3 regions of the Nonomuraea sp. ZG12 genome follow, and region 3 is predicted to be linked to each of the others. Evidence: riboswitches for the same ligand, from Rfam matches in the RefSeq annotation. Region 3 holds a riboswitch; each other region holds the start of a gene.
The links. Region 3 has a riboswitch for S-adenosylmethionine ahead of thrC (threonine synthase). Riboswitches for the same ligand answer to the same signal wherever they lie in the genome.
Positions count from the first base shown of each region.

Region 1: linked by a shared signal. The riboswitch ahead of ACTMTF_RS39080 (aminotransferase class V-fold PLP-dependent enzyme) and the one ahead of thrC (threonine synthase) in region 3 are both predicted to bind S-adenosylmethionine.
Region 2: linked by a shared signal. The riboswitch ahead of ACTMTF_RS21275 (GNAT family N-acetyltransferase) and the one ahead of thrC (threonine synthase) in region 3 are both predicted to bind S-adenosylmethionine.

Region 1 is NZ_JBQHCW010000023.1:99,043-106,762, reverse strand. Features, by position in the region: gene ACTMTF_RS39085 (DoxX family protein) at 1-558, shown strand, start outside; gene ACTMTF_RS39080 (aminotransferase class V-fold PLP-dependent enzyme) at 563-1,894, opposite strand; SAM riboswitch class IV at 1,935-2,050, opposite strand; gene ACTMTF_RS39075 (cytochrome P450) at 2,114-3,304, shown strand; gene ACTMTF_RS39070 (SAM-dependent methyltransferase) at 3,320-4,282, opposite strand; gene ACTMTF_RS39065 (chaplin family protein) at 4,439-4,651, shown strand; gene ACTMTF_RS39060 (Rossmann-like and DUF2520 domain-containing protein) at 4,962-5,852, shown strand; gene panC (pantoate--beta-alanine ligase) at 5,913-6,743, shown strand; gene ACTMTF_RS39050 (L-aspartate oxidase) at 6,834-7,720, shown strand, end outside.
Region 2 is NZ_JBQHCW010000007.1:129,055-136,774, reverse strand. Features, by position in the region: gene ACTMTF_RS21300 (MinD/ParA family ATP-binding protein) at 1-1,419, opposite strand, end outside; gene ACTMTF_RS21295 (hypothetical protein) at 1,416-1,826, opposite strand; gene ACTMTF_RS21290 (hypothetical protein) at 1,972-2,289, opposite strand; gene ACTMTF_RS21285 (hypothetical protein) at 2,525-3,151, shown strand; gene ACTMTF_RS21280 (hypothetical protein) at 3,636-4,055, opposite strand; gene ACTMTF_RS21275 (GNAT family N-acetyltransferase) at 4,530-5,150, opposite strand; SAM riboswitch class I at 5,156-5,243, opposite strand; gene ACTMTF_RS21270 (endo alpha-1,4 polygalactosaminidase) at 5,321-6,211, opposite strand; gene ACTMTF_RS21265 (ABC transporter substrate-binding protein) at 6,244-7,572, opposite strand; gene ACTMTF_RS21260 (carbohydrate ABC transporter permease) at 7,573-7,720, opposite strand, start outside.
Region 3 is NZ_JBQHCW010000014.1:25,399-33,118, reverse strand. Features, by position in the region: gene groL (chaperonin GroEL) at 1-82, opposite strand, end outside; gene ACTMTF_RS30875 (cold-shock protein) at 381-584, opposite strand; gene ACTMTF_RS30870 (MoaD/ThiS family protein) at 828-1,103, opposite strand; gene thrC (threonine synthase) at 1,129-2,361, opposite strand; SAM riboswitch class I at 2,375-2,516, opposite strand; gene ACTMTF_RS30860 (RNA polymerase sigma factor) at 2,601-3,155, opposite strand; gene ACTMTF_RS30855 (alpha,alpha-trehalose-phosphate synthase (UDP-forming)) at 3,187-4,611, shown strand; gene ACTMTF_RS30850 (hypothetical protein) at 4,618-5,214, opposite strand; gene otsB (trehalose-phosphatase) at 5,249-6,019, opposite strand; gene ACTMTF_RS30840 (DUF3263 domain-containing protein) at 6,059-6,361, opposite strand; gene ACTMTF_RS30835 (S-adenosyl-l-methionine hydroxide adenosyltransferase family protein) at 6,486-7,292, shown strand; gene ACTMTF_RS30830 (hypothetical protein) at 7,420-7,720, shown strand, end outside.

The DNA.
Region 1 (7,720 bases), on a different contig from region 3:
CTGCTGGTGCGACCCGCGGCGCTGCTGCTGCTGATCGGCATGATCGGGGCGATCGCGTTCGCCCACTGGAACAACGGGGTCTTCGTCCAGGAGGGCGGCTGGGAGCTGGCCGCCGCGCTGGGCTCGGTCGCGCTGCTGCTCCTGGCGCTGGGCGGCGGCAGGCTCGGCCTGGACGGCATCATCCACGGCATCTACCGGAAGCGCGCGCAGCGGCGCGCGGCCGAGAAGGCGTCGGCCGGCCGGCCGGCACCCGCCCACCGCGAGGACACCCAGCCGGTCTACCGGGACGAGCAGCCCGGCTACCGGCCGGAGCGGCCTCCGAGGGAGGACACGCAGCCGGTGTACAGGGACGACACCCAGACCGGATACAGGGACGACACCCAGACCGGATACCGGGAGGACGCGGGGCCGGGGCCTCAGGACGAGACGCGGCAGCACCCCGTGCCCAGGCAGCCGTCCGGGCACCGGTCCGACGCGCTCAGCGAGGAGGACATGCGGGACGTCAACGCGCTGATCGGTGACGAGCAGCGCAGGCCGCCGAAGCCGCCCAACCGCTGATCCGTCACCGCGCCACGAGGTCCCGCAGCGCCTCGACGAGCCGGTCGACGTGCTCCTGCGTGGAGCCGATGCCGATCGAGGCCCGCACGGCCGAGGCGGTGTCGTCCTCGCAGCCGCCGTCGGCGGTGCCGAGCAGGTGCCGCACGAACGGGTGCGCGCAGAACTTGCCGTCCCGCACCCCGATCCCGTACTCGCCGGACAGCACCTCGGCGACCTCGCGGGCGGAGTGACCGTCGACGGTGAAGGAGACGATGCCCACCCGCGGGTGGGCGGGTCCCCACAGTGACAGCTCCCGCACGCCCGCGATCGAGGCCAGACCCGCCCGCAGCCGCGCGACCAGGCGCTCCTCCTCCTTGACCAGCGCCGTCCAGCCGGTGGCGGTGAGAGCGTCGCAGGCGGCGGCGAGCGCGATGGCACCCAGCACGTTCGGCGTGCCGGCCTCGTGCCGGGGCTCGGGGTCGTCGTGCCAGTCGGCGCCGTCGTCGGCCTGCCCGACCTGCCCGGCCTGTCCGGACTGCCCGGCCTCCCCGACCGAGCGCACCGCGCCGCCGCCCTTCAGGTACGGCTCGCCGTCCGCCAGCCAGTCACGGCGGCCCAGCAGCACCCCCGCGCCGAAGGGGGCGTACAGCTTGTGCCCGGAGAAGGCCACGTAGTCCAGGTCGAGCGCCGTCAGGTTGATCGGGCGGTGCGGCACGAGCTGGGCGGCGTCGACCAGGATGCGGGCGCCGTGCCGGTGCGCGATGTGGGCCAGGGCCGCGATCGGCCACAGCTCGCCGGTGACGTTGGAGGCGGCGGTGACGACGAGCAGCTTGGGCCCGTCGACCCCGGCCAGCGCCTCGTCGGCGGCGCGGACCGCCTCGCCGGGGAAGGCAGGCGGCGCGAGTCGTACGGTCCGCTTCCAGGGCAGCAGTGAGGCGTGGTGCTCGGTGTCGAAGACGATCACGGTGGTGTCGTCCGGCAGGCAGCGGGCCAGCAGGTTGGTGGCGTCGGTGGTGTTGCGGGTGAAGATGACGGCGTCGTCGGGGCGGGCGCCGGCGAAGGCCCGTACGGTGTGGCGGGCCTGCTCGTAGCGGGCGGTGGTGAGCTGGGAGGCGTATCCCGCGCCGCGGTGCACGCTGGAGTAGGCCGGGAGCGCTGCCGTGACGGCCGCGCTGACCGGCTCCAGACAGGGGGCGCTGGCGGCGTAGTCGAGGTTGGCGTAGCCGACCAGCTTGCCGCCCTTGACGGGCACCTCGAGGTCGGCGCCGAGCACGGCGGGGATGGTCCTGCCCTGCCGGACGGGGGCGGCGGCCTGGTCCTGCTGGGGAGCGTTGCTGAAAATCGTCAACGTGGGCACGGCGAAACTCCTGAGGTCGTCGGACCCCTGGAGACCACGGAGCCCGCGCTTGCCCGCCACACCTCGTGACGGACCAGGTCTTCACCCGGGGCACCCCGCCGCGGACGCGAGGGTTGCCGGCCAGCGAGCCGGGGCTTGACGCTGGCACTCATGACCTACGTCAGGCACTATAACCGACACCCGCCCATGAAAGGCAACCCCCGCCTTTAGGATGCACTTGTGCACTTTGATCCCTGGAATCCCGATTTCGTGGCCGACCCGTACGGGGTCTACGCCGAGCTGAGGCAGCAGGCCCCGGTCAGCTTCTTCGAGCCGACGGGCCAGTGGCTGATCGCCCGCCACGCCGACGTGAACGCCCTGCTCAGGGACCGCCGCCTGGGCCGGTCCTACCTGCATGTGGCCACGCACGAGGAGTTCGGCCAGGAGCCCGAGCCGGAGTTCCAGGAGCCGTTCTGGCGGGTGATCAGGGCGGGCATGCTCGACGTCGAGCCGCCGGTGCACACCCGGTTGCGCCGCCTGGTCTCCAGGGCGTTCACCCCGCGCATGGTGGAGTCGCTGCGCCCCCGCGTGCGGGCCATCGCGGGCGGCCTGGTGGACGCGTTCGTCGAGCGGGGCGGCGGCGACCTCGTCGCCGAGGTGGCCGAGCCGCTCCCGGTGACGGTGATCGCGGAGATGCTCGGCATCCCCGACGCCGACCGCCACCTGCTGCGCCCCTGGTCGGCTGACATCTGCGGGATGTACGAGCTCAACCCGGCCCCCGAGGCGCAGCACACGGCCGTCCGGGCGGCGTCGGAGTTCGCCGGCTACCTCAAGGAGCTGGCCCGCGAGCGGGCGGCCCGGCCCGGCGACGACCTGATCAGCGCGCTCGCCCAGATCGACGAGCTCACCGAGGACGAGCTGGTCGGCACCTGTGTGCTGCTGCTCAACGCGGGCCACGAGGCCACGGTGAACGTGACGGGCAACGGCTGGTGGTCCCTGTTCAGGAACCCGGCCGAGCTCGCACGCCTGCGGGAGGATCGCGGGCTGCTGCCGACGGCGATCGAGGAGCTGATGCGGTGGGACACGCCGCTGCAGATGTTCGAGCGCTGGGTGCTGGAGGACATCGAGGTCGGCGGGGTCGTCATCCCGCGCGGCGTGGAGGTCGCGCTGCTGTTCGGCTCGGCCAACCGCGACGGGGAAGTGTTCGGCGACCCGGACCGGCTCGACGTGGGCCGGGTGGACAATCCGCACATCTCCTTCGGCGCGGGCATCCACTTCTGCCTGGGAGCGCCGCTGGCCAGGATCGAGCTGATCGAGTCGTTCGGCGCGCTGATGGACCGCGCGCCGAAGCTGGAGCTCGTCAGGGAGCCGGTGTGGAAGCCGGGCTACGTCATCCGGGGCCTGGAGTCGCTCGACCTCAGAGTGGCCTGATCCGCCGGCCCTGATTCACCGGCTCTGACTGAGCCAGCCGAATCCTCCCAAACCAGACGAATCGATCAGCTCGGCCTCCTCCGAGGCCCGTGCGAGGGACCTGAGATAACCGCGCGCGTTGACCCGGGCCAGGTCGAGCGGCGGGCGTGTGCCGGTGATCCCCAGAGCACGCAGCGCGACGCGTTGTGTGGACAACGTTGTGGATATCGCACCGGCCCACCGGCCCGCCTCGGCGCACGCGTCGAGCGCCACGTGAGCGGTGATGTCGCAGGTCCCGTCGGGGACGGGCATCACCACCGCGCCGTCGCGGTATCCCGTGAGCGTGCCACAAGGGGGACGGTTATCCACAGGGTGTGCATAATCAACGGCGATCGCGCGACCCCGTTCGAGCCGTGCCAGGACCGTCGCCCAGGCGGCGTCGCGCGGCCACCCGATCTCGGCCCGCGCGCCGGTGCCCGACAGCGGCCACCATCGATCGAGCCACTCCCGATCGGCTTCGGTGGGAGGGTCGCCGAGCCGTTCGGCGCCGGTCTCGGTGTCGACCAGGACGAGCCGGGGCCCGTCGCAGGTCTGCTCGGCGACGTCCAGCGGGATGTTGTCCAGCCACTCGTTGGCGATGGCCAGGCCGTTGATCCCGGCGGGGACGGTGGCACGCCAGTCGATCTCAGGTGGCAGGCCCGGCGGCCGCGGGGACAGGTCGACGGCTGTCACCCGGAGTCTGCTGCGCAGTTCGGGGTCGGCCGCGCCGAGCACCCGGCCGACGAGCACCCCCTCGCCGGCGCCGATGTCGACCAGGTCGAGCTTGCCCGGCATGCCGAGCTCCGCGTCCACCTGCACGAGCAGGGACAGCACGGCCTCGGCGAACACCGCCGAGGCGCTGACCGAGGTGCGGAAGTGACCTGAGGGCCGTTCCCGCAGGTAGAAGCCGCTCTCGCTGTACAGCGCGCGGTCCATGGCGGCACGCCAGGTGAGCCACATATTAGAAATATCTCACGCTACACAATGCGTTATTTTGTCGCTACACAATGTGCAGGACTTGCTCTATCGTTAACTCGTTGTTACCGAGTGACTGCTCACGGTAATTCGAGTGGTGGCTCATCCCTGCGGCTCTGCCGCATTTCGAGAGGAGCTCTCGTGTCCAAGAAGACCATCGTCGTGGTCGGTGCATTCGCCATGCTCTCACTGGCCGCACCGGCTCAGGCCGGCATCGTCCCCGGCCACAACGACGTGCTCTCCGAAAACGCCGTCACCGTGCCCATCACCGCTCCCATCAACGTCTGCGGCAACTCCGTCGCAGCCATCGGCCAGGCCGTCTCCGGTTGCAAGGGCGGCTCCAGCGTCCGCTGACGCATGAAGGGCTCGGACCGGCCGATGACCGGTCCGAGCTCGACGAGTGGCCGCCGATCGGCGGTGGTGGCCACCGGTGCACCTCCAAGAGGTTCGCGCACTGTGCGGGCGTCGGGTCCTGCGACTCGGCGCCCGCTGCCATGCGATGAACCCCTCTCCTCATCTCATCCCGACAGGGGGTGCACCATTTGTATGCCCTTGTCCCATTTGTCCATAACGCGACATGCGGCAAAACCCCGGTCACATACGTGCCTCCGCCCGGCCGTTACGCTGGTCGGCAGCGCCATTGGGTCGACAGGGGTGAGACGGCATGGACGCAGGTGATCGCCCGGCACGGCTGACCGTCGGCGTGCTGGGAGCAGGCAAGGTGGGCTCCGCCCTCGGCGCCGCTCTGGCGCAGGCGGGCCACCGGGTCGTGGCAGCGAGTGGGGTGTCCGACGCCTCCAGGGGATGGGTGATCGACCGGCTGGGTCTCGAGCCCACCCGGCCGGACGAGGTCGTCGGCGCGGCGGAGCTGATCCTGCTCACCGTGCCCGACGACACGCTGCCCGATCTCGTCGGCGGCCTGGCGGCGACGGGGGCCGCTCTTCAGGGCAAGCTGCTCGTGCACACCAGCGGTGCCTACGGGCTGTCCGTGCTGGAGCCGGCGGCCAAGGCGGGCGCGCTGCCGCTCGCGCTGCACCCGGTGATGACGTTCACCGGCAGGGACGACGACCTCAACCGGATCACCGGCTGCTCGTTCGGCGTCACCGCGCCCGAGCCGCTGCGCCCCATCGCCGAGGCCCTGGTCATCGAGATGGGCGGCGAGCCCGTCTGGATCGCCGACGCCGACCGTGCCCTCTACCACGCGGCCCTGGCCAGCGCGGCCAACCACATGGTCACGCTCATCGCCGAGTCCGGCGAGCTGCTGCGGCGCATCGGCGTCGAGCACCCCGGGCGGATGCTCGGCCCGCTGCTCGGCGCCGCCCTGGACAACGTGCTCAGGCTGGGCCTCGCGGGCCTGACCGGGCCGGTGGTGCGCGGCGACGCGGGCACCGTGCGCAAGCACGTCGACGCGCTGATCCTGAGCGCTCCCGAGGCGGCCGACGCCTATGTGGCGCTGGCCAGGCTCACCGCGGACCGCGCGCTGGCGGCCGGTCTGCTGAAGCCGGAGGAGGCGGAGCGGCTGCTCGACGCGCTGGGTGGCAACATATGGACCTGACCGCAGCCGGTCACGGCGTGGACCCGCCACCTCGCTGACCGCCGCTCTCGGAGGCCCCGGATGGACCTGATCGTCGCCAGGAACCGCACCGACCTGATCAAGGCTCGCGGTGCCGGGACCGTCGCCCTGGTGCCCACCATGGGAGCCCTGCACGAGGGTCACCGCTCGCTCATCCGGACGGCCCGCGCGCGTGCCGACCAGGTCGTGGTCAGCATCTTCGTCAACCCTCTGCAGTTCGGGCCGAACGAGGACTTCTCCCGCTATCCGCGCACGTTCGACCCCGACCTTGAGGTGTGCCGGGAGGAGGGCGCCGAGGTGGTGTTCGCCCCGGCCGCGCAGGACATGTATCCCCCGGACCGCCAGGTGAGCGTCCACTCCGGCGAGATGGGGCGGATCGTCGAGGGCGCCTCCAGGCCGGGCCACTTCGACGGGATGCTCACGGTCGTGCTCAAGCTGTTCAACCTGGTACGGCCCGACGTCGCGGTGTTCGGTCAGAAGGACGCCCAGCAGCTCGCCATGATCAGGCGCATGGTCGCGGACCTGGACGTGCCCGTCGAGATCGTGGGCGCGCCCACGGTTCGGGAGCCCGACGGCCTGGCGCTGTCGAGCCGCAACCGCTACCTGTCGGCCGGTGAGCGCCAGGTCGCGCTGGCGCTGTCCCGCGCCCTGCGCGCCGGTGCCGCCGAGCGGGAGCCGGCGAAGATCCGCGCCGCCGCGCGAGAGGTGCTCGACGCCGCCGCGCCCGCGCTGGAGCTCGACTATCTGGCGCTGGTGGACCCGGCCACGTTCGGGGAGGTGCCCGAGTCCCACACGGGCGAGGCGGTGCTCGCGGTCGCCGCCCGGGTCGGTGCCACCCGGCTCATCGACAACGCGGTCATCACGCTGCGCTGATCGGGGCCACTGATCCGGGGTGCCCCGGGTGCGGAGCATCTGAGGTCAGGCGTTATCGTCAGTGTGACGAAATCGCCTCAAGGAGGTTCCATGAGTGCACCGGCGATCCCTCTGCGGCTGGTGGCGCCTGATCCCGGCTGGACCGTCGAGGCCGACCTGGTCGTGGTGGGCTCGGGCATCGCCGGGCTCACCGTCGCGCTGCACTACGCCGAGCTGGTGCCGCGCGCCAGGGTCCTGGTCGTCACCAAGGACGTGCTCGCCGCCGGGTCCACCCGCTGGGCGCAGGGCGGCATCGCGGCCGTCCTCGATCCGGCGGACACCCCCGAGGAGCACCTCAACGACACGCGGCTGGCCGGCGTGGGCCTGTGCGACACGCGTGCGGTGCGGACGCTGGTCACCGAGGGGCCGGGCGCGCTGCGGCGGCTGATGGACCGGGGCGCGGACTTCGACCGGACCCCGGACGGCCACCTCCAGCTCACCAGGGAAGGCGGCCACCGGCGGCACCGGATCGTGCACGCCGGCGGCGACGCCACCGGCGCCGAGGTGCAGCGGGCGCTGATCGAGGCGGTTCGCGCCGGCGGGATCGAGGTGATCGAGCACGCGCTGGTGCTCGACCTGCTCAAGGACGCGCGCGGCCGGACGGCCGGCGTGACGCTGCACGTCATGGGCGAGGGCGCCCGTGACGGCGTGGGCGCCGTGCGCGCGCCCGCCGTCGTGCTGGCCACCGGCGGCATGGGCCAGATCTACTCCTCCACGACCAACCCGCTCGTCTCCACCGGTGACGGCGTGGCGCTCGCGCTGCGGGCCGGCGCCGTGGTGCGGGATCTGGAGTTCGTCCAGTTCCACCCCACCGTGCTCTGGCTCGGCAAGGGGGCGACCGGTCAGCAGCCGCTGATCTCGGAGGCGGTCAGGGGCGAGGGCGCCTTCCTCGTCGACCACGAGGGCGACCGGTTCATGACCGGCGTGCACGAGCTGGC
Region 2 (7,720 bases), on a different contig from region 3:
CGTCTCCGCGTAAACGAGCTTCCGGCTGAAACGATTGAGGCCCCCTCGGCGGCTCGGCAGGTCATCGAGATGAATCTCGCGCCGGATGTCGTCAGCGGCAGTTGCGGCATCGTTCAGGTTGACCTGACTGACCTGCCCCAGTTCGTCGGCGAGCGACGAGAGCATTTCCGGCAACTGGTGTCGGCGGATCAGATCGACCACGGCATCCCATGACGCGGGAAGAGCCAGGAGGCGTTCCTGGAACGGGCTGAATATGGGCTCAAGAGCGACGTCGTCGTCGACTGTCCGATCCTCCGCGCCGCCATCGTCAGGCGCGAGTGTCCACGCGACCGCGTCACGCAGCTGAGCTGCGGCGTCGGTGGCCAGATCTTCGTGGCCCTGATCGCGGAACTGGGTGATGATCACTGAACCGGGCGGATCGATCTCCGGTCGGGTCGGCGCCCGGCGGCCGAGCTCTCTGATCGTACGCACCGTCCCGCGCAACGACTGATCGCTGATCGTGGTGACGAACACCCGCTTGACCCGCGGATCCAGCAGGACGGGGGCGGTGAGTTCGCTGGTCCCGGCGCGAAGGTCCACGAGCACGGTGCGAGCGTCCAACCGCACGGCCAACTCTGCGAGCGATTCGGTGAGGAAGTAGATCGACCGGCCAGGAGTGAGCAGATCGACAGGTTCCAGCCGAGGTGGGGCCATATCGAGGAGCGAGCGCTTCGTCGGCAGCACGATGACGTTGCCGGCCCTCTGGTTGGGCAGGTAGGCCGCGCCGAGGGTGACGGCGTCGTCGGGACGACCGTCTTCCGAAGAGTGCAGGAGCGCGAGGAAGTCCTCGTAACTGAAGTCGATCCGCCGCCCCTGTGCCGCGAACATCCAGGTGATACCGGGAGCTTCGAGGTCGGCGTCCACCAGCAGCACCTTGTCGCCTCGCTGGGCGACCGCGTGGGCAAGTGCCACGCCGTGCAGAGTCCTGCCGACTCCGCCTTTGAACGAATGCAGCGCCGCGATCTGCACTCCGCCTGCGAACTGCGTCTCAGGCGCGGGCAGCGGCTCGCCCAGCGCCCGGACGATGTGCCGTTCGCGCCACCGCAGTTCGCGGCGGGCCGGGGCGACCTCGCGCTCCCTGATGGAGACCGGGAGCAGACGATCAGACGGGCGCCCAGGCACCCCGTCGAGCCGCAGCGACGCTTCCCCGGCCTCGCCCACCATCGACCCTACGCCGAACGACTCTCCCAGCCACTGCAGAGCGAGCTCGGGAGGTGTTCCGGGGATGACCGTCAGTTCCAGCCCATCCCAGAACGCGTCGCACTCCAACAACCACGTCGGCCAAGCCCGGCACGCAGCCAAGACCGTCAGGTGGTCGTTGATGTCAACCCAGGTATAGATGTGGTCCGGGACGCCGGCGCTAGAAGTGGGCATGGTCATGCCCTCGATTCTTGTCCACACCAGTCCAGCAATGCACGCAACACCGCGACTGCCTGGAGCTCATGCTTTTCGTCGAGGGACCGGCCGTATCTCCAGGCCTCGTGAAGCTCGCTGAAGGAGACCTGCGACTCCTGTTTTCTCCGGGCGGCGCAGGGGCGCATCTGGGCGCACAGCCCCGGCGGTAGGTTCAGCTCTCTGGCCAGGCGCTGTAGGTCATGGTTGCGCAGGTGGTCAGGAAGGTCAGCGGTGGTTCTCAGGCCACGCTGGTGGAGGATTTCCGCCTTGAGGCCGCACTCGGCGCCGTAGAAGAGCAACAGCGCGGCTGATGGTTCCTTCTCCAGGGCATCACTCGCCAGCGGATGAGCGGGCTCGCAACTGGTTTCTGCCGACATCAATGGCCACGCCACGTGACCTTAGTGATGCATAGCGTAGGACTGAGGGCGAATGCGTGACATCATGTTCGCCGCCCTTCGCAGCTCAAGTGGCCGGTCGGGTCTGAGGAACAACCCCCGTTCGCATCGAGCGGGAGTTGTTCCTGCCTGTGGTTTCAGGTCAGCACAGGCCGGCGCCGTCGAAGTTCCTCGGGCCGCGCGGCACCTTGCTCGAGATGGTGTCGCCAGGGCGTGCGGTCTGACAGCTTCCGTCGACGCCGTGCGCCCAGACGATCTTGAGGTTCATCGTCTCGCCACAGTCGTTCCTGGCGTAGCCGGTCTTGGTGATGGTGCCCGTGTTCTGCCAGACGGTGACGCAGGACGGGGCGTTACCCGCGGGGATCGCCGCTGCTGCTGTTGCAATGCCCTGGAGCGCCAGGAGGCTCATCGCGGCGCCGGCGCTGGTCATGACGATGGCGGTCTTGAGAGCTTTGTGCATAGTGGGTTGATCCCTTTCTCTCATCGGCAGTTGGGGTGAAACCCTCGCCAGGGTGAGGACGGGGGGTGCACAAGTGGCGTGACGGTTTCTGCCGACCGTCCATGGCTACTCACTGTGATACTAGCGATGCGTAGCGTAGATGGTCGACCCCATGTTTCATCGTCGCGCCGCGTTTCGGGGGTCGTTCGCCGGCGATGAAAGCAACTCTTCGTGATCGATCTGCGACACTATGTGCATGTCGATGTTGCGTTCCGCCAATGACCTGCCCGACCACGGATGCGGGGGACTGGGCCGGGTGGCGCAAGGCGCGCTGTCTGCCTTGTCCGGCGCACCCGATTCGCTCGGCCTCTTCCTCGGCTACAACACGATGCCCGATCCGCCCTTTCCGATGGTCGGATATCTGCCGTTCGACCTGGGGTCGCAGGCGGCGGCCGTCCATCCGGCGTCCCTGCTCACCATGGCCGCCGACTCCATGCGGGCTCAGCCCGTGCCGCCGAAGGGGTCCTTCGACGAGCCCACCCAGCGGATGGCGTCGACCATGCGTGTGGACGCGATGGTGCTCGTCTGTCCGGCGAAGTCGATGGCGCCGGGCCGCGCCGCCGTCGCGCTGCTGCACAACCTGGCCGAGGGGTATTACCGCGAGGGCGACGCCGAGGCATGCGTGGATGTCCGGGACGCGGTGACGGTGCTGGGGGTCGACCGGGCGGGCGGCCGGGTGATGTTGGTGGCCGAGCGGGACGCGCGGGGACGTTTCGGGCCACCTGCCCGCGTCGAGGAGGCGCTGCCCGGGGAGCTGTTCGGGCTGCTGGGCGAGGCACTGGACGCCCAGTACCAATGGACGAAGGCGGCATTCTCGCTCTGACCCGCCCGGCTGAATCGCCGGCCCTCACGCTGTCGCGGATGGCGTCCGATGTGGCGAGATGAGGCCGACACCGCGATGCGCCGGCATGCTGGGCTGCCGGGTGGCAGCCGGGCAGAGAGTCAGGATATTTCTGACTCTCTGCCCGAATGGCTCTTTGGGGCTCGGTGCGCTGACCGCCTGGTCGGCTCGGATTCTGTAGTGACGGCTATGTACGAACTCAGCCGAATTCGTTGGCTTTCACGCCGTTGAGGAAGGCGTCCCATTCGGCGGGGGTGTCAGATGATCGAACTGCTCGCGCATCACGATAGCTCTCCGTGCGCTGAAAGCGGCCGTGTGGTTGATCCTCTGAAACCGTGCAGGCGGTCCTATGTCACCGTGGCCCTCGACAAGGCCGATGAGGCTGTCCCCTTCTCGATCATGTGGCGCTTGGATGAGCGGCCAAGGCCGGCTGGGGATGTCGAGAGTCAGGGATCATGCCTGGTGGTCAGCCCCAAGGGGCGCAGATGACATAGACGGTTCCGTTGGCTGAGTTGGTTGTCCTGACCTCCCAGCCTCGTGGGTCCTTGGACACGCCGAATACGGGGAGGCTCTGGTAGGCGTGGCCCGTACCGTTGTTGATCTTGTAGCCGCCGCCGGTCGCGGACTGGCCGGGGTCGCACATGGCTGCGCCGGAGCCGCCGATGATGGGAGCCTCCTTTACTTCGGCCCCTCTCACTCCTCCGGGATCACCCTTCTCGCCCCTGGGTCCCTGTGCTCCCTGGAGCCCCTGTTCGCCCTGGGGGCCGGTCTCCCCCGCGTCGCCCTTGAGGCCTTGCGGGCCGGTCTCCCCAGCCTCGCCTCGGGGCCCGGCGGGGCCGGTGTCACCCCTGGGCCCTTGCTCGCCCTGCGGTCCAGCGGCTCCCACCGGGCCGGCCGGTCCTTCGGCACCCCACTGGACGGCAACCTCGGTGAAGAGACACCCGGCTCCCGGGTCGACTATCCGAGCAACGCGGGTGATCTTGCTGACACAGGCATGAACCTGAGGCGTGGCAGACGAGGCGGTAGCCATGCCTCCTACCGGTAACAGTGCTGCCGTCAGCGCACCCACTGATGCGAGCGTGGCCAGGCGCCTGCTCTTCCCGACGTCCATAACGACTTCCCTTCTTGGGGCGATCTGTGCTGTTGACATCGATCCGCCCTCTGACGGGACGGGCCGGTGTCTCCTTTGGATCATGTCGCTGGACTACCGTCAAGATCGGCAGACGTACCGGAAGTCGCTGAGCTGCCGGGCTCGGAGGAGCAGGAGATCGGGCCGCTGGGTGTTTCTCTCGTGGGTGTGCTGGGGGAGGGGCGGCGATCGTGCGCGCGTACGCGAGGCGGAAAGAGGTGCACAGCTTCGTCATGGATCGGTGACTTCGAGGCGGGCGTGCAGGGACGACTTGACGGCGGGCCATTCGGTGTCGATGACCGAGAACATGGCGGAGTCGCGTAGCCGCCCCTCCTCGCCGGGGGCCCACGATGGTGACCAGTTGCGCAGCACGCCCTCGAAACGCGCGCCGAGGCGTTCGATCGCGCGGCGGGAGCGTTCGTTGCGGGCGTCGGTCTTGAGGTCCACGCGGGTCACGCCCAACGTCTCGAACGCGTAGGTGAACAGCAGGAGCTTCGCCTCGACGTTGATCCCGGTGCCCTGGGCCGAGGCGGCGAGCCAGGTCCAGCCGATCTCGATGGCGCGGAGCTCCGGCCGGGCCGGCCAGGTGCGCGGGTTCCAGAAGGCGGTGCAGCCCACCGCCATCCCGTCCGCCACTCGAACCTGGGCGAAGGGGATCAGTCCCTCGCGTTCGCGGGCGAACTGCGCCGCCAGGTAGGCGTCCATCTCGGTGGCCCGTGGCACCAGGGTGTAGGCGTAGGAGGAACGATCCTCCTCTGCCGCCCGTACGAGATCCGCCGTGTGACCCGCGGTGAGCGGTGCCAGTCGTACGAGCGATCCGTGGAGCACGGGAACGTCAAGCCGCGGCCGCATGGCTCTCCTCATCGTTCCTGGCATTGGCACCTTCGCGCAGGCAGGTTGCCGGATCGTCGCCGGGCCAGGTCCCTCGGATCCTCTGGATGAAGCCGCCATCTTCTCGGCCGTCCGGGGATCACGTCAAGAAGGCCCGGTCGTGCATGGGTGCGCACGACCGGGCGAAAGGGCTATCTGCAGGCGACTCGGTACGCGTCCAGGTTCAGTTTCTTCTTCAGGGAGTTGAAGTTCTGGGCGTTGGACTTGGCGCAGAACTTCGAGGTGGGCAGCTCGTACTCGACGGTGAACACCGCCTTGCCCGCCTTGACGAACTGGTCGTAGCCGTAGTCGCCGTTCTGCTTCGTCGTGCACTCCTTGTACTGCCAGCACTGCTCGTTGAGCGCCCAGTCGAAGTAGGGCAGCAGCGCGGGGATCTGGGCGAGGTCGTTCTTCAGGCCGGCGGACAGGCCGCGGGTGTGGGCCTGGTTGGCCAGCCATGCGTTGTAACGCAGCTGGTCGGCGGCGTCGAGGTCGAAGCCGGTCTCGTTGGTGTAGCCGTCGACGTTGTCGAACTCGACCGCGTCGAAGCCCTTGGCCTTGCACATGTCCAGGCGGGCTCGCATGACGTCGCCCAGGGCGCCGGTGTACTTGCGGATGTCGAGCCAGCGCTCGCCCTCCCACTCGTCGAGCGGGTCGCCGAGCACCGAGGCGGGGAAGTCGGCCTCGTCCGGCCGCCATTCCTCGTACGACCCGGCGCTGATGTAGCAGACGACCTTGCGGCCCGCCTTGGTGGCGTGCAGACGTCGTACGGTCGCCTTCGTGGCGTCGAAGCCGTCGATGTCGTACATCGTGACGTCGCGGAACGGTTCCTTGGGCACGGACGCGAGCTGCCACTGCCAACTCGTCCTCAGCGCGGGCCGCCAGCAGCCGGGACAGGGGACGGGGGCGGGCAGTTTGACCTTCTCGGAGGCGGCGGTGGGCGCGGGTCGTGCCTGTGTCCGGGTCTCCGCCTGGGCCGTCCCGGTCAGTGCGATGGTGCAGAAGGCGGCCAGCGCCGCGATCAGATGCCGGGGAAGTCGCATGCTCTGCCTCTCGCTAGGGGGGACTCATGATCTCAGCCTCCCGCGAACAGGCCGTTCACTTGCTGGTTCGCCGCCGTCAGGGCGGTCTTGGCGTCCTTCTGGCCGAGCCAGACCTCGTCGAGCGCGGTGCCCACGATCTGGTTGATCTCGTCGCCGTGGTCGCTGACCGGCAGCAGGAACGTGCCGTCCTTCGCCTTGGCCTCGTCCACGAACAGCTGCACCTCCCGGCCGGCCTTCTCGTGCGCGGCCAGCACGCGCTCGGTGGCGCTGAGGATGGCGGGGAAGACGACGGCGTTGTCGGCGACGATGTTCTGGCAGTCGGTGGAGCCGAGGAACTTCACCCACTTCCAGGCGGCGTCCTTGTGCTCGGTGCCGGCGTAGATCACGTCGGCCAGGCCGTTGAAGGAGGACTTGCGGCCCAGCGGGCCGGTCGGCAGCGGGGCGAAGGCGAACTCCTGCTCGGTGGCGTCCAGGTACGTTTTGATCATCCAGGAGCCGGTGATGCCGAGCGCGGCCTTGCCGGAGGTGAGCACGGCGTCGGTGCCGAGTGAGCTGGTCTTGTCGTACGACGGGGTGTAGCCCTTGTCGGCGATGCTCTTGTACCAGGTCGCGGTCTCGATGAGCTTGGGGTCGTCGTAGAAGTACTTGGTGCCGAACGGGTTCTTGTCGATGAAGGAGAAGCCGTTGGAGACCGCCAGGTTGCCCCAGCTGTTCTGGCCCAGGGAGCCGTCGTTCAGCTCAGGGGCGTAGCCGTGCACGGCGATCTTGGTCTTGTCGAAGCCGGGCTCGTCGCCGCGCTTGCCGGCGGTGTCGACGGTGAGCTTGGCCAGGGCGTCCTCGAAGGTGCCGCCGTCGTCCGGGTTCCAGGTCAGGTCGCTCAGGTCGACGCCGGCCTCCTTGGCCTGCTTGACGTTGTAGACGATGGCCATGGTGTCCCAGTCCTTGGGCAGGCCGTACCTCTTGCCGTCCTTGACCCACTGCTCGGCCAGGCCGGGCCAGTACTGGGTGAGGTCGACCTTGTCCGCGGTCACCATCGGCTGCAGGTCCAGGAGCTGGCCGTTCTTCACGAACTGGGGATAGAACGACGCCTGCATGGTGATCACGTCCGGGGCGTCGCCGGAGACCATCTGGGTGGTGAGGTTCTGCCAGTACTGGTCCCAGGCGCTCTGGGTGATCTTGATGGTGATGTCCGGGTTGGCCTTCTGGAAGGCGTCCGCGCACTGCTGGTAGGCCCCCTGCTGCACGTCGTCCCAGAGCACGTAGTTCAGCGTGACCCCGTCGCCAGCGGACGTGCCACCGCCCCCGCCGCATGACGCGGTGAGCACCACGGCACTCACCGCTATGACCAGCTTTTTCATCATTTATCCCTTCATGCCGGAGAACTGGATCGAGTCCACGAGCCGGCGGCCGAAGAAGGCCACCAGCAGCAGGACCGGGATGACCGACAACGCCGAGCCCGCCATCAGGCCGGTCCAGTCGGGCGCCGTGTTCGGCGACTGCCTGAGGAAG
Region 3 (7,720 bases):
TGACGGCGTCGGCGAGCTGGTTCATACCACGCTCGAGACCGCGCCGGGCTTCCTCGTCAAACGCGATCATCTTGGCTGCCATAAGGCTGGACCTCCCAGTTGCAGGGTGGCTGGCTGTGGACCGAGCCGACGCCCGCGACGGCATGTGGGTCCGCAACTCCGTCGGCAGACCCCATCGTCTCGATCCCAGGTTGGCACTCTGCAACAGAGAGTGCCAACGAATTGTTTAGCACTCTACCCTGTCGAGTGCAAGCTGACGTCACCCACGCCCAGGTCAAGTCCGTACAGCGCGAACGGCGGGCCAGGGCGGCCCGCCGTACACCGAGGGGGTGGCAGGCCGCACGCACTGCGCTGACGTGCGGGCTGCCGGGGCTTACCAGCTACGCGACCGCACGGACGGACTCCGCCTGCGGCCCCTTCTGGCCCTGCGTGATCTCGAACTCGACCCGTTGCCCCTGTTCGAGAGATCGATAGCCATCCATCATGATTGCCGAGTAATGGACGAATACATCCTTACCACCGTCTACCGCGATGAAGCCGTAGCCCTTGTCCGCGTTGAACCATTTGACGGTGCCCTGCGCCACTTCCGACTCCTCTTACTGGGCTCATAGGTCCCGCCCATTCCTCCGCGAGACCCACAATCGTCGTGACAATTGGGGAATCAGTCAGACGACCGCACTCGACCATACCTGCGACACGACGTTTGGCACCAGAGTCAACCGACAAACCGGAAATTTCACCATGTGCGGAAAGTAGTTCAACCTTGAATTTGATTGCGGAAAAAAGAGAAGGCGCCCGCATGCGGGCGCCTTCTTCAGTGACCGGGTTCAGCCGCCGGCGACCGCCGGGATGATGGAGACCTGAGTGCCTTCAGGGGCCGGAGTGTCAAGGCCCTGGGCAAAACGGACGTCCTCTTCGCCAACATAAACGTTGACAAAACGCCGAATCTTGCCCGATTCATCGAGAATGCGGGCGCCAATCCCCGGGTAGTCGGAGTCGAGCTTGGCGAGCACGTCACGCAGGGTCGCGCCCTCTCCACTCACCTCCGCGTTACCGCCGGTGTAGGTGCGAAGGATGGTGGGAATCCGCACAGAAACACTCATGAATTAACCTCGCCTTTCCTGATTGTCAGACAGTCGCGCGGAACGCGTCGAGAGAGGGCCGGATCACGGCCGTGGGCTGGGCGTCGTCGGCGATGACGTCGAGCGTCTTGAGCCCGTCGCCGGTGTTGAGCACCACGGTCTCCAGCTCCGGGTCGAGCCGCCCGGTGTCGACGAGCTTCTTCAGCACGCCCACCGTGACGCCGCCCGCCGTCTCGGCGAAGATGCCCTCGGTCGAGGCCAGCAGCTTGATCGCGGCGACGATCTCGGGGTCCGTCACGTCCTCCACCGCGCCGCCGGTGCGGCGGGCGATGTCGAGCACGTAAGGGCCGTCGGCGGGGTTGCCGATGGCCAGCGACTTGGCGATGGTGTCGGGCTTGACCGGCTGGACCACGTCGTGGCCCGCCTTGTAGGCCGTGGACACCGGCGAGCAGCCGAGCGCCTGCGCGCCGTAGATCTTGTACGGGCCGTCCTCGACGAGCCCGAGCTCGATCAGCTCCTTGAAGCCCTTGTCGATCTTCGTGAGCTGGGAGCCGGAGGCCACCGGGATGATGATCTGCTCGGGCAGCTTCCAGCCGAGCTGCTCGGCGATCTCGTAGGCGAGCGTCTTGGAGCCCTCGGCGTAATAGGGCCTCAGGTTGACGTTGACGAAGCCCCACTTGTCGCCCATCGGGTCACCGATGAGCTCGGAGCAGAACCGGTTGACCTCGTCGTAGGTGCCCTCGATGCCGACGAGCCTGCCGCCGAACACGCGGGCCATGGCGATCTTGGCCTGCTCCAGCCCCGCGGGGATGAACACGCAGGCGTCCAGCCCGGCCCTGGCGGCCGCGGCCGTCACGGCGCCGGCCAGGTTGCCGGTGGAGGAGCAGGACAGGGTGTGGAAGCCGAAGTTGCGCGCCGCCTCGACGGCGATGGCCACCACCCGGTCCTTGAAGGAGTGGGTGGGGTTGCCGGAGTCGTCCTTCACGTGGAGGGACCTGATGCCCAGCGCCTTGCCGAGGTTGCCCGCCTTGACCAGCTTGGTCCAGCCGGGGTTCATGTTGGGCTTGGTGGCGACGTCGGCCGGCACCGGCAGGAGCGCGCGGTACCGCCAGATGTTGGCCGGTCCGGCCTCGATGGAGGCCCGGGTGACGTTGCCGAAATCGTAGGCCGCTTCGAGCGGCCCGAAACACTCCGCACAGGCGAAGCTCGGGCCGAGCGGATAGCGGGTGCCGCACTCGCGGCAGGAGAGAGCGACGGCGGGACCGAAGTCGAGCGACATGAAGCGAGGCCTTCCCTCATCTTCGCCCGTGGCCACCCTGACCACGGACCGGAATTGGCACCTAGTCCCGGTCGGCCTCGCCAGGTCGCGAGTCACAAGCCGGGAGGGTTGCCGGGGCTTCGCAGGGCCGGTCCCTCCACCCCTCTGGATGAGCAATATTCAGTTGTTGCTGCTGACCGGACTCTACCCAATCAATCGCGTGACCTGCCCGGTCATCTCAGTATGCGAGATACGAGGTCTCATCGGTAGTCTTCGCCCAGCGCCGCCTGGACATATTTGCGGGCCTGGTGGATACGCGACTTGGCGGTGCCGAGCGGGATCTTGAGCTGCTCGGCCACCTCGCTGTAGTCGAGCTGGACGATGTCGCGCAGCACCAGCGCCTGGGCCAGATCGGGCTTGTCGGCCTCCAGCGCCTCCATGGCGTCGAGCAGGTCGAGCCGCGATCCGGCGATCACGCTGACCCGGCGGACGTCGGGCTTCTGCATGGGCAGCTCGTCGGAGGTCTGCTCGGCCGACCTGCGCTTCAGCGACCGGTAGGTGGTGCGCGCGCAGTTGGCGGTCACGATGTGCAGCCAGGTGCTGAACCTGGCCCGCCCCTCGAACCGCCCGATGTTGCGCGCGACGGCGAGCAAGGTGTCCTGCGCCGCCTCCTCCGCGTCCTGGTGGTAGGGCAGGATGCGGGCGCAGTGCCGCAGCACGTCCGGCTCGATCCTCCGCAGGAGTTCGCCGAGTGCGCGATGATCTCCGACGGCGGCGGAGCGGGCCAGTTCCTCGGTTAGCTCATCAAGCGCCATAGCTGGGATCCTAAGGTCGGAGGGAGCTTTAATGAACAGCATCCTGCTCGCCTCGAACAGAGGCCCGGTCTCGTTCACCGTATCCGAGGACGGTGACCTGACCATGAAACGCGGTGGTGGCGGGCTCGTGTCGGGCCTGTCCGGCGTGGCCAAGGACGAGGGCGTGCTCTGGGTGTGCGCCGCCCTGTCCGACGGCGATCGCGGCGCCGTCCGCCAGGCCCCCGGCGGCAGGCTCGACCACGCCGGCTACGAGACCGGGGCGCTGCGGATGCTCGAGATCGCGCCGGCCGTCTTCCACCGCGCCTACAACTCCGTGGCCAACTCCACCCTGTGGTTCGTCAACCACCTGCTCTACGACATCCCCAACGCACCCCACTTCGGCACCAGGTTCCAGCGCGACTGGGAGTCCTACCGCGACTACAACGGGGCGTTCGCACTGGCGCTGGCCGAGGAGGCCGGGCACGGCGCGCGCGTGATGGTGCAGGACTATCACCTGACGCTGACCCCGGCGATGCTCCGGGCCGAGCGGCCGGATCTGCGCATCGCGCACTTCAGCCACACCCCGTGGGCGCCGCCGGAGTACTTCTCGCTGCTGCCCGACGAGGTGGCCGGCGAGGTCCTGGAGGGCATCCTGGGGGCCGATCACGCGGGCTTCCTCACCCACCGGTGGGCGGGGGCGTTCATGGACTGCTGCGAGGCCGTGCTGGGCGCGCGGGTGAACCGGGTGGACCGTACGATCACGCATGAGGGACGGGTCACCCGCGTCGGCGTGCACCCGCTGGGCGTCGACGGCAAGGCGCTGTGGACGCGAGCGGGCGAGCCGGACGTCGAGTCCCACATGGCGGCGCTGCGGGAGCAGGTGGGCGAGCGCCGGCTCATCGTGCGCATCGACCGCACCGAGCTGTCGAAGAACATCGTGCGCGGCCTGCTCGCCTACCGCGAGTTCCTGGCCGCCCATCCCGAGTGGCACGGTCGCGTGGTGCACCTGGCGTTCGCCTATCCCAGCAGGCACGACCTGCCCGAATACCGCGAGTACACCGCGTCGGTGCAGCGCTGCGCGCAGGAGATCGAGGACGAGTACGCCACGGAGGACTGGGATCCGCTGATCCTCAACGTCGAGGACGACTATCCCCGCTCCCTGGCCGCCTACCGGATGGCCGACGTGCTGCTGGTCAACCCGATCCGCGACGGCATGAACCTGGTCGCCAAGGAGGGCCCGGTCCTGTCGCCGCGCTGCGCGCTGGTGCTGTCCCGCGAGGCGGGCGCGGCGGCCGAGCTCGGGCCGCACGCGCTCATGGTGAATCCCTACGACATCAGCGGCACGGCCGGCGCGCTGCACCAGGCGCTGGTCATGCCGGAGGAGGAGCGGGCCCGCCGCCGCGAGGGGCTGGAGTCGGCCGCCACCGCGCTGCCCCCGCAGAAGTGGCTGGCCGCCCAGCTCGACGCGCTGGGCTGAGGCCGGTCAGTTCCAGTCGGCGTTCCGGAGGGCGGTGGCCAGCCCTGGGGTCTTCCAGGTGTCGACGACGAGGATCTTGGTCTTCGGCAGATACCACTCGCGCGTGGTGAAGCGGGTGCTGGTGATCTTGCCCGAGTGGGTCCGGCAGCGGGTCTGGAACTCGTGGTAGGCGGCCTTGTGGCCGGGCCCGACCTGGCGCAGCCCCTTCTTGTGCGGGCCGATCTTCTCCACGCGCAGGAGCTTGCCGTCGACCGGGCACCGCTGCACGTCCGAGGCGGGGTAGTAGCCGCCCCGGTCCACGTTGTACGGCCCGAACCCCTCGGCCCCCAGCTTGATCGCCTTCGGTCCGAGGATCCAGAATCCCTTGCAGTCCGTGGTGAAGAAGCCGCCCTCGGGGTGGGCGCACTTGCCGGTGACGACGTGGATCCAGTCGGTGCCGCCGCCGTGGATCCGCCACTTCATCGGCAGGTAGAGGGTCAGGCCGTTGCGCAGTTTCAGCTGGTGGGCGGGGGCGGCAGCGGTGGCAGTGGCGGTGGCGGTGGCGGGCGCCATGAGGACGGCAGCCGCGGCCACCGCCACGACGGCAAGGGATCGCTTCGACATGAGGCGACGTTAGAACGAGGCACTTGCAAGCCACTCACGATCGACTGAAAGCCGTCGTCAGCTCTCTCAGCAGCGCCAACACCCCGTCAGGGCCGTCCACCACGATGTCCGCCCGCTCGGCCAGCGCGGTCACCTCGGCCGAGCCGCTGCAGACCGTCACGCCGGGCAGGCCGGACGCCCTGACCGCGTCGAAAGCGGCCAGATCGCCCAGGTCGTCGCCGGCGAACAGCACGGACCTGGCGGCCCGTTCGGCCAGGAACAGGCTGAGCGCGTGCCCCTTGTCCATGCCCGGCGGCCTGAGCTCCAGCACCAGCCGGCCCGGCTCGACGACCAGGCCGTGCTTCTCGGCCAGCTTGGCCATCGGCTCGCGCAGCGCGGCCAGCGCGCCTTCGGGGTCGGCGTCGCGCCGGGTGTGGACAGCCACCGCGCGGCCCTTGTCCTCGACCGTCACGCCGGGCAGGCCGAGGGAGTCGAGCAGCAGCGGCAGCTCGGCCTCGGCCCTCGGCACTCCGGCCGGGGGCGGTGGGGCGGAGATCTGGCCGTTCTCCCACCGCTCGAACCCGTAGTGGCCGAGCACCACCAGGCCCGGCACGCGCTCCAGCCCGGGGCCCAGCTGAAGTGCGGTGGCCGCCGGCCTGCCGGTCACGATGACCACCGCGTTGACGTACTCGCCGAGCTCGGCGAGGACGGCAGGCGCGTCGGGATGGACGCGGGCCGTCGCGGGGTCGGCCACGATCGGGGACAGGGTCCCGTCGAAGTCGAGCCCGATCACGGCGCCCGTCGGATCTTTCAGGATCGCTTCCATACCAGGGATGTTCGTCACGCGCCTGCCCTACCCAGCGTGTCAGGGACGCATGCCGAAGCGCCTGGCCGCGCGCTCTCGCTGGCGGCCGGCGCGGATCCTGCGCAGGCGTTTGACCAGCATCGGGTCCTGCTCCAGGGCTTCAGGTCTGTCGATCAATTCGCCGAGCAACTGGTAGTAGCGGGTGGTGGAGAACCCGAAGGTCTCCTTGATGGCCTGCTCCTTGGCGCCCGCGTAGCGCCACCAGTGGCGTTCGAAGGCGAGGAGCTCGAGCTCGCGGTCCGTGAGGGGCTGTCGATCGGGTCCTGGGGCAGCACTGTCACCGCCGGCCGGCGCAGTGTCCATGGTGTCCTCCTCGGGAAGGGGCGCGCGAGCACCGTAGAGATTGGCGGCGCACGGGGCCCGTCGCCATCGTAATGTGCGTGGTGCGGCTGTTCATGGCGTATCGGGAGACGTACAGTCACCAGGTGTGACCTCTGTCATCACGCTTCTCACCGATTACGGGCTGGAGGACGGCTACGTCGCCGCCTGCCACGGAGTGATCGCCACGATCGCGCCGTCGGCCCGGGTGATCGACGTGTGCCACCTCGTCCCTTCTGGTGATGTACGGCGCGGTGCGGCGATTCTCGCCCAGACGATCCCGTACCTACCCAGCGGGGTGCATATCGGCGCGGTCGACCCCGGGGCGGGCGTGGCGCGGCGCGCGGTGGCCGTGGAGGCGGGCGGCAGCGTGTTCGTGGGGCCGGACAACGGGCTGCTGTCGTGGGCGATCCACGCCAGCGGCGGCGCGCGGGCGGCGTACGAGATCAGCGACGAGCGTCACTTCCTGCGGCCGGTCTCGCCCACCTTCCACGGCCGCGACGTGTACGCCCCGGTCGCGGGGCGGTTGTGCGGCGGGCTCGACCCGGCCGACCTGGGCCCTGCGGTGCCGCTGGAGCGGCTGGTGGCGCTGCCGGAGCCGACCTCGGTGCTGCGCGAGGGGGCGGTGGAGGGCGAGGTCGTCTCGGTCGACCGCTACGGCAACACCCAGCTGTCGATCTCGGCGGGCGACCTGGAGGCGCTGGGGGTGCGGGTGGGCGACACGCTCGGGGTGATGCTGGGCAGGCGCCGCCTGTCGATGCCCTACCGCGAGTCGTACACTGCGGTGCCGCCGGGCGAGCTGGTGGCCTTCGCGGACTCGGCGGGGCTGATCGCCTTCGCCGTGAACAGCGGTGACGCGGCGCAGCGACTGGGCCTGCCACCAGGTGCACATGTCAGGCTTTCCCCCACGAGCTAAGACGAAAGCCACAGAACGGTAATTACACGGCGTATCGGACTGTTTACCGAAGCGTCGGATTGAATCATCGATCGCGTGTCAGAATGCACGGCAGTTCGGGCGCCCCCTCCCCCCGTTCGAGGTCGCCGTGCATCACGTCTGCGTTGTCCTGATCTCCATACTGTTCGCGGTCTGGCCAGCCACCGGACCGCCCGTCCCCGACCGCTGGCGCTCGTGGCCGGTCTCCCGGGTCTTCCCGGCGGCCGTGCCCGGCATCAGTCCCTCAGGGGCCCGGGTCACCTACCTGCTGACCGGCGTCGCGCCCGAGGCGCCCTGCCGGTCCGCGTTCCACCCCGGCGCGCTTCCCGCGCGTCCGTCGTGCGTCACCGCCCTGCGCGCCACGTACGCCGACAGCACGTCCACCTTCGTGGCCACGGTCGGCATCGCCG